One region of the Lysinibacillus sp. NPDC093210 genome, then DNA from elsewhere that is predicted to be linked to it. Evidence: riboswitches for the same ligand, from Rfam matches in the RefSeq annotation. Region 1 holds a riboswitch; each other region holds the start of a gene.
What was found. Region 1 has a riboswitch for cobalamin ahead of ACIP9C_RS10035 ((2Fe-2S) ferredoxin domain-containing protein). Riboswitches for the same ligand answer to the same signal wherever they lie in the genome.

Region 1 (3,145 bases):
AGTTCAAAAATCGACTCCATTTTTTGCTGAACTATCTTTGTTGTTGCCTTTGTGACAGTTGTTCCTTTAACCATGGCTAGTGCAGTTGCTGCCATTTCCAAAGATGATTTTTCTGGTACCGATACAGGCGCAGGTGCTATCGCTATACTACTTTTCAGACGTCCTGCATTTGGATCTGCAGCAAAGTCATGGCGTGCAGTACCGGTTTCTTGGTTCATTGCCCACGGTTCATTTTCTTCTCTTAAACGCTGATGTGGTCGTAAAGGCTGTTTTTCTTCTCCAAGTGTATATTTGCGCTGATAGCCACGCGGTGTAATCATTTTATTGTCATAGAAAAATGTCGATGAATTTCCAATTATAACTGTAGTTAACATGCCGATATCATGCTCGAGCATCTCTGCTAAAGTTGTCATCGTTATTTCCTGACGATCTCTGTAGGCACTTTTCACAAGTCCTACAGGTGTATCCGGTGATCGATATTCTAGTAAAATCCGTTGTGCTTCTACAATTTGACGTGTACGGCGACCACTTTTTGGATTATATAAAGCAATTACAAAATCAGCCATCGCCGCAGCTTCAACACGCTTTGCTATTAAATTCCAAGGTGTTAAATGATCACTTAAACTAATCGTGCAAGAATCATGCATAATCGGTGCGCCTAGCAAACTTGCACACGAATTAATAGCAGAGATCCCTGGTACTATTTCGACTTCAACCCCAGTCGCTTCCGTCCAACCAAGCTCAATTAGTACTTCATATACAAGTCCAGCCATCCCGTATACGCCTGAGTCACCACTCGAAATAACAGAAACGATATTTCCGGCCTCCGCTTGACGTACCGCTTCTTGTGCTCGTGACACTTCTTCAGTCATACCAGTACTAACAATCGACTTTGCACTTACTAAATCTTGAATGAGCTCCACATACGTTTTATACCCGATAATAAATTCACTTTGTTGCAATGCCTCTACAGCACGCGTCGTAATATGTTTGAAATCCCCAGGTCCAAAGCCTACAACAAAAATCTTTCCTTTTTGCGCCATTTTTTACCCCTCTTTCACCTTGTCGATGCCTTTAATGGCTGTTGTTTGCGGGGTACGTTGCAACGTACCTTCTGTCAGTGTAAAAACATGCTCACTATGTAAAGAATCATGGTTTAAATCTTGTACAAGTGTTCTACCATGCTCAACTGTTGGTACACGATACCAATTTCCCTGTGGATACGCGATCACAACACAAGCATCTTTACATCTGCCATTACAACGCGTTCTTGTCGTATGTATTTCCTTATCGAGTGCTAATTTCTCTATTTCGTCTCGAATTGCGAGCGTAATTTCCTCAGCCTCTTTTTTCATGCAACTACTGCCATTACAAATAAAAAGATGGGTTTTCATGCCCTCTAAATTCCAAGTTGTCATTGCTTTTCTCCCCTCATTCTTCTTTTAGGAAAAAGAAAAAAACCTTTACTCGATATCGAAGAGTAAAGGTTTTATAGAAGCCAAAATAAAAACGAATATATACGTATCCGCTCTCGCTTCACTTCTCCCTCCGAAAAGTTTGCATGTCATCAATTAAGCAGGTTTCCTGACTTAAGCTTCCTCTTACTTTCGCGCCTTCCCAAGTCTTCAGTGGCATTGCGATTTCATCAGCTATTACAGTAGCGGGGGCTGTACCGGGTTTACACCGATTTCCCTATTATCTCGAAGTATTTCGAGCACTTAATGATGGATTTATATTTAAATTTTGAAATGAAATGTTAATAAAACGAATATAAAACTGTTTCTATCATAGCCTATTATTTTTATACTTTTCAACATTTCTTTTTTATTTATTAGATTTTTAATAAAATTTCAACAAATATTTCATTGAAATTGATCGATTTTTTCTTACATTTATCTGAATTTTCTAGATTGTTATTCTTTTTACAAAAACTTTTTACAAAAAAAGGATAGCTTCTGATTGGAAAAACATGTTACACTTCTTCGTGAAAACTCACAACTTCATCTTTTTTCGGTGCGAAGTGTATTCATTTCGCTTAAAAGGGAAGCCGGTTCAAGTCCGGCGCGGTCCCGCCACTGTACTAGGGAATTTTATAGAAAATGTCACTGTCCATAGGACGGGAAGGCCTATAAAATGTTGAACTAAAGCCAGGAGACCTGCCGAGAAAATCGTGATCGTTTCAACCTACGAGGATAGGTGTGCGGCTTGGCAAATGACAATTCGATTTGCTTTTTCAGCTATGCACTTTTTCCGAAACGGAGAAGTGCTTTTTTATTGCGCACGCTACATTCGAAATTTACTGTTGAGGAGGAAAGGTTTTGAAATTTTCTTTTTGGAAACTTAGTTATTTCTTAGTGGCTTTTTTACTAGTACCAAAACGAGCGTTTGCTATGCATATCATGGAAGGATTTTTGCCGATTGAATGGGCGATTTTTTGGTGGGTCATTTCAATTCCATTTATTATTTTAGGATTACGTTCTATTCGTAAAACAATTGACGAAAATCCTGAAACGAAAATGATATTAGGCTTATCAGGTGCATTTGCATTTGTCTTATCGGCACTGAAAATTCCATCAGTAACAGGAAGTTGCTCACATCCTACTGGTGTTGGTCTTGGTACAGTTCTTTTCGGACCATTAGCCATGAGTGTGATTGGAACAATCGTTTTATTATTCCAATCATTACTTTTAGCGCATGGTGGTATTACCACTTTAGGTGCGAATGCTTTCTCAATGGCGATTGTAGGACCAATTATTGCATATTATGTCTTTAAAGGTTCTCAAAAAATCGGCCTATCATTCTCTATTGCTGTCTTTTTTGCAGCGATGCTTGGGGACTTAGGTACATATGTTGTCACTTCAGTTCAATTAGCACTGGCTTTCCCTTCTGAAGTAGGAGGCTTTATGGCTTCATTCACAAAATTTGCAGGTATTTTTGCTTTAACGCAAATCCCTCTAGCAATTAGTGAAGGGATTTTAACAGTTATCGTTATGAATTTCTTAAAAAAATACAATGTGAGCGAATTAAAGGCACTACGTGTTTTCTCTGCAAAGGAGGCACATTAGGATGAAAAAGAATTTACTGCTACTAGCTGTCGTTGTACTTCTAGCAATCATCCCTCTTTTTGTACAAAAAGGTGCAGAAT
Region 2 (3,145 bases), on a different contig from region 1:
TGTCCAAGCACACGGAGGAGAAGTAACCGTTGTTAGTGAAGAAAACAAAGGGACTACTTTTGAATTATTATTTAAGGGGTAGGAACGAATGAAAACATTATTATTAATTGACGATGAACCAAGAATGTTAGAGTTACTAACTCTTTATTTAGAACCTTCTTTTTATTGCAGAGCTATATCATCAGTTAGAGATGCTTTAGACTATTTAGAAGAAAATCATGTAGATTTAGTATTGTTGGATATTATGATGCCAGATATGGATGGTTGGCAAGCTTGTCAGGAAATAAGAAAGTATTGGGATGTACCAGTCATTATGCTAACAGCAAAAGCGGAACAGACGGATATTATAAGAGGCTTAAATTTGGGAGCAGACGACTACATTTTAAAGCCTTTCGACGAGGAAGAGTTATTAGCACGTATACATGCTGTTTTAAGAAGAACAAAAACTGAGGAAACAGTAGTTTTTTTTGAGGGGCTACGATTAAATAAAGACTCCGTTGAATTGTCTTTTCAACAAGAGGTTATTCTTTTAACGCCGAAAGAATTTTCGATGTTAGTGTTATTTCTTGAATATCAAAATAAAGTGTTTTCAAGAGAACATTTAATAAATACAGTTTGGGGCTATAACGTAACAATTGAAGATCGAACAATTGATTCGCATGTTCGCAATTTACGGGAAAAACTGCGGAAATGTGGCTTTCCTGTAGACGATTATTTACAGACAGTATGGGGAATCGGCTATAAATGGCATAAGATAGCTGACAAAAAGTAATAGACAAATAATTAGTAACAACCTCTGAAGGAATAAATCTCAGAGGTTGTTTCGTTATTATTTTGACGCTAGTTCGCCTTCTGTAACCCATTTATGATTTTTCATTTCTTCCCCAGTTGTTGTTAAAGGGAAATCAATCATATAAACAGTCGTTTGTACTGCTTCATCAATGCGAACAGTAGCATTTTCCATGCCTTTCATATGGGTTGCTGTTGTTTTGACTTCAGTACCAGGAGACAACGGGGCAGCACCTGGATCAATTAATTCCTCATGTATTACCCATTTATGATTTTCTATTTTCTTTCCACCGGTAGTCGGTTCATAGGAAATAATATAGGCAGTTGTATCATATGCCCCAACAATCGTTGCCTCTGCTCCTGCCATCCCTGACATATGTCCCTCGGTAATAATAGCAGTACTCCCTACTGGGAATTTAGGATTTTTCGCAATTTTTAAAGTAGATGGAACTTCACTAGAGCTTGAATGATTCATCTCTTCACCATGGTCTGCTTCTGCACTATGATCTATTGCTTCACTATTAGTAGGCTCCGACTTCGCTGTATCGTCAGAGCAAGCTGATAATATTAGTAAAGCCGTTACTGTCATTAAACCTAGGAACCAGTTTCTTTTTAATACCATATGCATTTCCTCCTTAATATTTATTGTTTTAATGTAACAAGTAAATGTGCAGAAATTATGGATTAGGTTTTGTACAAAAATCCATTTATATGAAGTTGAAAAGAGGAAAGATTGATTCCTAGATGAAAGGAGCTATAGACTCGGATAATTATGTATGATAGAATCGTCATAATTTTAAAATTTCAGAAACTAATGGTGTGACGCTTGTTAACGAGTGCCACTTAAAAGGGAAGTCGGTGTAAGTCCGACGCTGTCCCGCAACTGTAACGAGGAGTTCTATGATGTAGTAGCCACTGTTTTTAGAATGGGAAGGCAATTATAGTAACGTTGAATCGAAGCCAGGAGACCTGCCAATTAGTTCATACCTGTAATGCCCACGAGGATGCAAGCAATTACGGACAATTGATGGATACTTCTCCAACTTTGTTTAACCTAGGGTATTTCTATGCATTCGTGCGTAGAATACCCTTTTTTATTGCTTCGTATTTATCAAGATTGATAAGGAGTTAATAAGCAAATGAATAAAAAATTTATGTTATTTTCATTGACCCTTCTTTTAGTACTGATTGCTTCAATGACAGTTGCTATAATGATTGGCTCAGTGTCAATTACACCACTACATGTATGGAAGGTTATTTTCTCGAAAATTCCTATTTTCTCAAATACGATAGAGCCTGATTGGAGCCGCTCACAGGAAATCATTATATGGCAAATACGTGTCCCACGTGTCATGCTTGCAGCTATTGTTGGAGCAGGATTAGCCATTGCTGGTGCAGCTGTGCAAGCACTTGTCCGTAATTCAATTGCAGATCCATATATTTTAGGTATTTCTTCAGGTGCGACAGTTGGTGCCACGGCTGTCATCATTTTAGGGGCTTTTTCATTTTTAGGTATCTATGCCCTTTCAGTAGCTGCTTTTCTAGGCTCCTTTATAGCAATTGTGTTGGTATTTTTCTTGTCACGTGTAGGGGGGCGTATTTCTATTTTCCGTTTGCTGCTAGCAGGAATGGCGGTATCGTTTATCTTATCTGCTACTTCAAATTTTATGTTAATGATGTCTAAGGAAGAGGGCGGTATAAAAGCCGTTATGTATTGGATGCTCGGAAGTCTTGCGGGTGCAAAATGGAGTAATTTATTCATTCCAGCTATTATTTTTTTCATCGTTTTTAGTTTGCTATGGTTATATTATCGAAATTTAAATTTATTATTACTTGGGGAAGAAGCAGCGGTCACATTAGGTGTTAATCTTCAACAGTTTCGAATTCAATTGATACTACTCGTATCTTTACTAACGGGTGTGCTTGTTGCAGTAAGTGGCTCCATTGGGTTTGTTGGTTTAATAATTCCACATATCGTGCGATTAATAGTGGGGTCTAATTATAAATATGTTATCCCTATTAGCGCATTATTAGGAGGGATTTTCTTAGTGTGGGCTGATGCGATTGCACGCGTGATAATAGCTCCAGAAGAAATGCCAATTGGAATCATTACTGCCTTTTGTGGCGGACCATTTTTCATTTGGCTACTACGCCGTAACAATTATTCATTTGGTGAAGGAGATTAAAGGCTATGACATTAGAGGCGAAGCATGTATCATTCTCCATTCATGATCAGCGCATATTAAAAGAAGTAAGCATTCAAATAAAGGAAAAGCAATTTGTCGGTTTAATTGGTCCTAATGGTAGTGGAAAGTCTACACTATTGAAAAATATGTATCGGTTATTAAAGCCCGAA
Region 3 (3,145 bases), on a different contig from region 1:
TCACGTACAAATGACCAGTTTAAAATCGTAACTGGACCTGTTAACATTCCTTTCACATATCGATTTGTTAAACTTTGTGCATAGGCAGTTTCTTTCACTGTCATCGGTGCTTCCCATGCAACATCACCGTAAATAATCGGTGGTTTCACACAACGAGAGCCGTACGAAACGACCCAAGCTTTTTCTGTAAATGCGAAGCCTGATAGTTTTTCACCAAAGTATTCCACCATATCCGTACGCTCGAATTCACCATGCACTAGTACATCAATATCTAAATCTTCTTGTATCGCAATCCACCGTTTCGTTTCTTGTGCGACAAAGTCAGCATATGCTTCATCTGCAAGCTGTTTTTTACGCCATGCGTTACGTGTGCGCTTCACTTCATCAGATTGAGGGAAACTACCAATCGTAGTCGTTGGGAATAATGGTAGCTGCAGTGACTGTTGTTGAATAATCTGACGCGCATTAAAATCATTTTGACGTTCAAAATCCTCTGTCGACACCGTTTGTACTTCTTGTTGAACTGCCTGATTATTTCGTACGGGATGTTTTTTTAATGCTTCAATTGCTTTCATGCTCTCAGAGATAGTATGGTTTGACGTATGATTTTTTTCTTTTAAATATTTAGCCACCTCTGATATTTCTGCTAATTTTTCATCAGCAAATGCAAGCGCATTTTTTAAGACAGGCTCTAATTTTGTTTCAAGTGCGGTCGAAATCGGCACATGCTGTAAGCTACATGACGATTGAACCCACAGCTCCTGTGCACTAGTCAGCTGTTCAATTGCCCTAACTGTTGTACTTACCTCTGCTAAATTTGCCCTCCAAATATCTCGCCCATTAACAATACCTACTGCCAATACTTTATCATGTGGAAAGCCGAATTGACGTAGCGCCTCCATATTTTTCGTATAGCCATGAACAAAATCCAAGCCAAATCCTTGTACAGGGAGTTCAATTAGTGTGTTATAAGCGGATAACGATTCAAAATAGGTTTGTAACATAATATTAGCCTCTGGTATAGCGGCTGCTAATTGTGTATATATTTCTTGCACAAGTTTGACCTCTGCCTCATCTAATGATGTGACTAATGCAGGCTCCTCTAATTGAACCCAGTCAGCACCGGCTGATACGAGTTCTTGGATAACCTGCGCATACAGTGGTAGTATTGCTAAAATAAACGCAACTTGTGATACTTTATCGTAACCTTTTGTTAGCTTGCAAAATGTATATGGCCCGATTAGCGTTGGCTTCGCAGTAATGCCATATACTTCTTTAATCTCAAGGAAATCTGCAAGTATTTTATTGTCTGTTAGTTGCAGAACTTGTCCTTCATATTCAGGTACAATGTAATGATAATTTGTATTAAACCATTTTGTCATTTCACTAGCAACAGCTTCTTTATTTCCACGCGCTACCGCGTAATACGTTTGTAAATCTACCTTTCCACCCTGCCAGCCGAAGCGCTTTGGCACTAAGCCAAACATCATCGCTGTATCAAGCATTCTGTCATACAGTGTGAAATCCCCAACAGTGACAATATCTATACCGCTACGAAGCTGCTTGTCGATGCGTGCAAGACGAATTTCTTTCATTTTTTGTAAGAAATCTTCTTCTGTAAGTTCATTTCTCCAAAATGCCTCTAATGCCTTTTTCCATTCACGGTCATCCCCTATGTATGGGTAGCCAATTACAGTCGTTGTATACGTCATATTACTTCTCTCCTCTGATTTAAAATAAAAAAAACCATTTTCCTTTTCAGGAAAATGGTAGTTATTGTATATCTAAATTAGCTATGACGAGGCGATACGATAATATATTAATTATCGTATATATTCGTTAGTCGCACAGTGCCGATTCGGTCACATCTCACCACCTATTTCCACGTAGGTTATTTGGTGTGTACTAGACATTGGCAGGTCTCCTGGCTTCTCATCAACACGCCTCACAGCCTTCCCAGTTCCCCAGTGGCATATGTGATTTGCTCCGATTTACAGTTGCGGGACAGCGTCGGATTTACACCGACTTCCCTTTTAAGCCAAACTTTCATTTGGCACCAACTCTTACACAATATTCAATTATGTTTCTTACTATAACATACATTTTTCTGAAAAGTATAACTTTTGTGAAGATATGTATATTATTTCGGTACATAATTCTTTTAATCATTCTAAATTGTACTGATTGCCGACATAATAATTAAACAATCTATCAAAAGGTATTTCAAGGAATTTGTAGAAATATATAGTTATAACAAGAAATAATGAGGAGGATTACTATGATTGTCGGATTACATCACGTACAATTAACAATTCCAAAAGGTACCGAGAAGCAAGGGAAAGCGTTTTATTGCCATGTGTTAGGGCTCAAAGAAATAGAGAAACCAGAATCCCTTAAAGGGCGTGGTGGATTTTGGTTACGAGTTGGTCATCAAGAAGTACATGTTGGCACAGAAGACGGCTTTGATCGACTAACAACGAAAGCGCATATTGCCTATCAAGTAGAGGATGTAGCATATTGGAAAAAAATATTAACAGAGCATCATATCGAAATCCTTGATTCTGTTCCAATTCCTAATTTTGAGCGCTTTGAATTTAGAGACCCTTTTGGTAATCGAGTAGAAATTATTCAGCCCATTTAAATTTTTAAAAAAAGCAGCCATCGATGGCTGCTTTTTTATTTACAGTTTAAAGTGCTGAACCTCTTTGTTTAAATTCTCTGCCATCGATGCTAAATAATCTGTATTCTTAGAGATTTCATCCATTGTTGCAACTGTTTGATCAATTGTTGCAGTCGTTTGCTCTACACCAGCGGCAGACTGCTCTGATATAGCTGCAATTTCATCGATAGAACGATTGATTTGCACAGTTGTTGTTGAAATGCCCTGCAAGTTTTCTGTTATCCCTTGAATACTACTACCCATACTATTTACAGCAGAGGCAATTTGTTCAAAGGTAGTATTAGTATTCGTAATTTGCTCTGTGCCCCTTTTCACTTCTTCATAGCCCGTTTGAAGTGAAGCTGTTACCCCAACTGTTTCGTTTTGAATGCGTGCTACTATAGATGAAATATCCGTCACTGAATATGATACTTGTTCTGCAAGCTTGCGCACTTCATCGGCCACAACAGCAAAACCTTTGCCTTG
Region 4 (3,145 bases), on a different contig from region 1:
AACTGAGCTGGTGTATAATGCTTATTGATAATACCTGGACTTACTGCAAGGCGTGTAAAATGCCCATTTGTATTTAGTTTTTCAAATGTTCGATCTGGTGTATTTGAACGAAAGGCATTCATTGTTTGTTCTCCTTATAAAAAAGAGCTAGCAAGTAGCTAACTCTTTCGATGTTATTTAAAAGTTTTCAGGATAAAATCCCTTTGCTAAAATTTCAATAGCCTCTGCAGCTCGAACCCCTTCTGAAGCTGCTGAAAGCGGTAAAATGACAAAGCGTTCATTTTTCACAGCATCTGTTTCTTTTAGTGCTGGATCACTTTTTAGGAATTTAATTTTGTCTTCTGCAGTTTGGGAACCATAATCAATTACGACAATGACTTCAGGGTTGCGTTCAACTGTTTCTTCTTTTGATACCGTTGTCCAGCCCGACTCAACATCACCAAAAATGTTTTTACCGCCAGCAACTGTGACAAGTTCATCCATAAAGTTTTGTGCCGCTGTAAAGACTTCCTTATCCCCACTATCGTAAACTAGAACACGTAATTCTTTTTCACCTTGTGGCAACTTTGCGCGAACAGCATCAACATCCTTTGTCATCTGTTTAATTAATGCCTCTCCACGGTCTTCAACGCGAAAGATTTTTGCAATATTACGGATATCGGTAAATATATCCTCTAACGTTGGTTTTGTAATACTTGAAGAAGTATGTAAATATGTGTGAATACCAAGTGCTTCTAACTCTTCTGGTGTACCAACACCCTTTTCGCTAAAACCACTTTTCCACCCAGCGTATAAAAAATCCGCTTCACTATCAATTACTTGTTCTTTTGTCGGGTACTGCTCAGCTATCACTGGTACTTTATCGTAAGCTGCTTGTAAAGGTTCATAAATTTTATCATCTAAATAGGCAGTACCAACCATTGAATCTTCTAAACCTAATGCTAGCATTATTTCTGTGACGTGCTGATTTAAGCTAATCGCCTTTTTAGGAGCTTCTTTATAAACTTGTGTCGTATCGTTATTATCAATTGTTACTTCTTTTGCCTCTGCTTGTGCTGGTTCAATGTTTTCACTTTGTGCAGCTGATTTTGAATCATCCTTTGCACTACAAGCGCCTAAAATGCTCAATAGTGCAATTGCAAAAACTAGCCACATGCCTTTCCATTTGTTCATGTTTGTTTCTCCTTTAGTTTGTAATTTTTCATCTTTATAGTAAGAAATCAATGACTTCATTGCTACTGATCACGAGCACTTCTTGACGCTTCATTTCCTGGTAAAAGCATGAATTGCTGTTTAATGCTATGGTTCCTGCTTAATCTACTGCACATCAAAATGGACACAAAAAACCCTCTTGTTTCCAAGAGGGTGACATAGTGAAAAAACAATGGTTATTCAACCAATCACTATTCCCATCCTCGTGGTGTTAAGTAAAATAATATATATTGGCAGGTATCCTGGCTTAGGTTCAACGTTTATACGTCTTCCCATAGTTAAACTACAGTGACTGTGTTGTATAAACTCCCCATTTACAGTTGCGGGACAGCATCGGATTTACACCGATTTCCCTTTTAAGCAAATGATAGAAACCATTTGCACCAATATATAGAAGTATTAAGTTATAAAAATAGCCTAGCAGAAGTAATTTTTGTTTTCAATCACACAAAAAAATCCATAACTAATAATTACGAATAATTGACCACTATTCAAACATAAACGAGAACTATTCTACCCGAAATGTTTTTTAGGACTATCTGTTACAATAAGAATATAGGAAAAATAGAAATGAGGATTTTTTATGTATAAAACGATTGGTGTGCTCGCACATGTCGATGCAGGAAAGACAACCTTTTGTGAACAACTACTATTCCATACGAACAGTATTCAAACGCGTGGAAGAGTCGATCACCAAGATACTTTTTTAGATAATCATACTATCGAACAAGCTCGTGGTATTACCATTTTTGCCGAACAAGGACGGATGCAAATTGGGGATGATACATACACACTAATTGATACACCTGGGCATGTCGACTTTTCGCCAGAGATGGAACGCGCAATTCGTGTAATGGATTACGCCATTATTATCGTAAGCGCTGTAGAAGGTGTACAAGGACATACTGAAACCGTGTGGCAATTGCTACGTCAATACAACGTACCAACCTTCTTCTTTATTAATAAGATAGATCGTGAAGGCGCTGATGTAGATGCTGTTATGAAGCAGCTTCGAAAGGAATGTTCTCTCGACGTACTTTTAATAGACGACCCATTGCGTACAGATTATGTCCAGAGCCACATTGCTGAATGGCTAGCTGAACGTGATGAACAACTACTCGATGCCTATTTGACAGAAACTCTTGATGCACAAACATGCCTATTACAGTTGCAAAAGTTGATTAAACAAGAGCAAGCATTTCCTTGCTTTACTGGTGCGGCATTAAAGGATATTGGAATAAAAGAATTTTTATCACAGCTTCCTCTACTTACGGAAACTCGATTCGACCATCAAGCACCATTTCAAGGTGAGGTATTTAAAATTCGTCATGATGGAACTCAACGGTTAACGTTTATCAAAGCATTGCAAGGAACTTTACATACACGCCAAGACTTTACATTTGGTGATGTGACTGAAAAAATAACTGAAATTCGATTATATAATGGAAGCCGTTTTGACACAGCACAAGAAGTGCAAGCAGGAGAAATTTTCGCGGTTAAGGGGCTTAGTCTAGCAAAAATCGGTGATATTTTAGGTAGTACAATACCTCCTCAGCCATATGAGCTTGTGCCTACGTTACAAGCTAAAGTACAGTATGATGGACAACAGCATCTAAAGGAAGTTTTACAAGTATTCCGTTTACTAGAAGCCGAGGAACCATCGCTGCGAGTCGTTTGGCATGAGAAGTTCCAAGAAATCCATGTACATATTATGGGTGTTATTCAACTTGAAGTACTTGCTGAAGTGTTAAAAAATCGCTTTTCACTTTCTGTTACTTTTGGTGAGCCAAAAATTTTATATATGGAATCAATCGTCACGACTGTAACAGGATACGGTCATTTCGAGCCTTTAAAACATTATGCTGAAGTACACCTGTTAATGGAGCCTAATATTCGAGGAACTGGTAACACTTTTGTTAACGCTTGTCATGCT

Region 2: another riboswitch for cobalamin. It lies ahead of ACIP9C_RS21995 (FecCD family ABC transporter permease); the one in region 1 lies ahead of ACIP9C_RS10035 ((2Fe-2S) ferredoxin domain-containing protein).
Region 3: another riboswitch for cobalamin. It lies ahead of metE (5-methyltetrahydropteroyltriglutamate--homocysteine S-methyltransferase); the one in region 1 lies ahead of ACIP9C_RS10035 ((2Fe-2S) ferredoxin domain-containing protein).
Region 4: another riboswitch for cobalamin. It lies ahead of ACIP9C_RS15030 (ABC transporter substrate-binding protein); the one in region 1 lies ahead of ACIP9C_RS10035 ((2Fe-2S) ferredoxin domain-containing protein).

The regions. Positions count from the first base shown of each region.
Region 1 is NZ_JBIVOE010000003.1:166,714-169,858, forward strand. Features, by position in the region: gene cobJ (precorrin-3B C(17)-methyltransferase) at 1-1,043, opposite strand, end outside; gene ACIP9C_RS10035 ((2Fe-2S) ferredoxin domain-containing protein) at 1,047-1,418, opposite strand; cobalamin riboswitch at 1,558-1,737, opposite strand; cobalamin riboswitch at 1,995-2,178, shown strand; gene ACIP9C_RS10040 (energy-coupling factor ABC transporter permease) at 2,319-3,065, shown strand; gene ACIP9C_RS10045 (energy-coupling factor ABC transporter substrate-binding protein) at 3,067-3,145, shown strand, end outside.
Region 2 is NZ_JBIVOE010000014.1:39,763-42,907, reverse strand. Features, by position in the region: gene ACIP9C_RS22010 (sensor histidine kinase) at 1-82, shown strand, start outside; gene ACIP9C_RS22005 (response regulator transcription factor) at 89-772, shown strand; gene ACIP9C_RS22000 (YdhK family protein) at 830-1,411, opposite strand; cobalamin riboswitch at 1,588-1,780, shown strand; gene ACIP9C_RS21995 (FecCD family ABC transporter permease) at 1,929-2,975, shown strand; gene ACIP9C_RS21990 (heme ABC transporter ATP-binding protein) at 2,981-3,145, shown strand, end outside.
Region 3 is NZ_JBIVOE010000001.1:102,925-106,069, forward strand. Features, by position in the region: gene metE (5-methyltetrahydropteroyltriglutamate--homocysteine S-methyltransferase) at 1-1,712, opposite strand, end outside; cobalamin riboswitch at 1,898-2,076, opposite strand; gene ACIP9C_RS00505 (VOC family protein) at 2,279-2,641, shown strand; gene ACIP9C_RS00510 (methyl-accepting chemotaxis protein) at 2,681-3,145, opposite strand, start outside.
Region 4 is NZ_JBIVOE010000006.1:91,652-94,796, forward strand. Features, by position in the region: gene ACIP9C_RS15025 (precorrin-3B methylase) at 1-122, opposite strand, end outside; gene ACIP9C_RS15030 (ABC transporter substrate-binding protein) at 178-1,173, opposite strand; cobalamin riboswitch at 1,428-1,615, opposite strand; gene ACIP9C_RS15035 (GTP-binding protein) at 1,796-3,145, shown strand, end outside.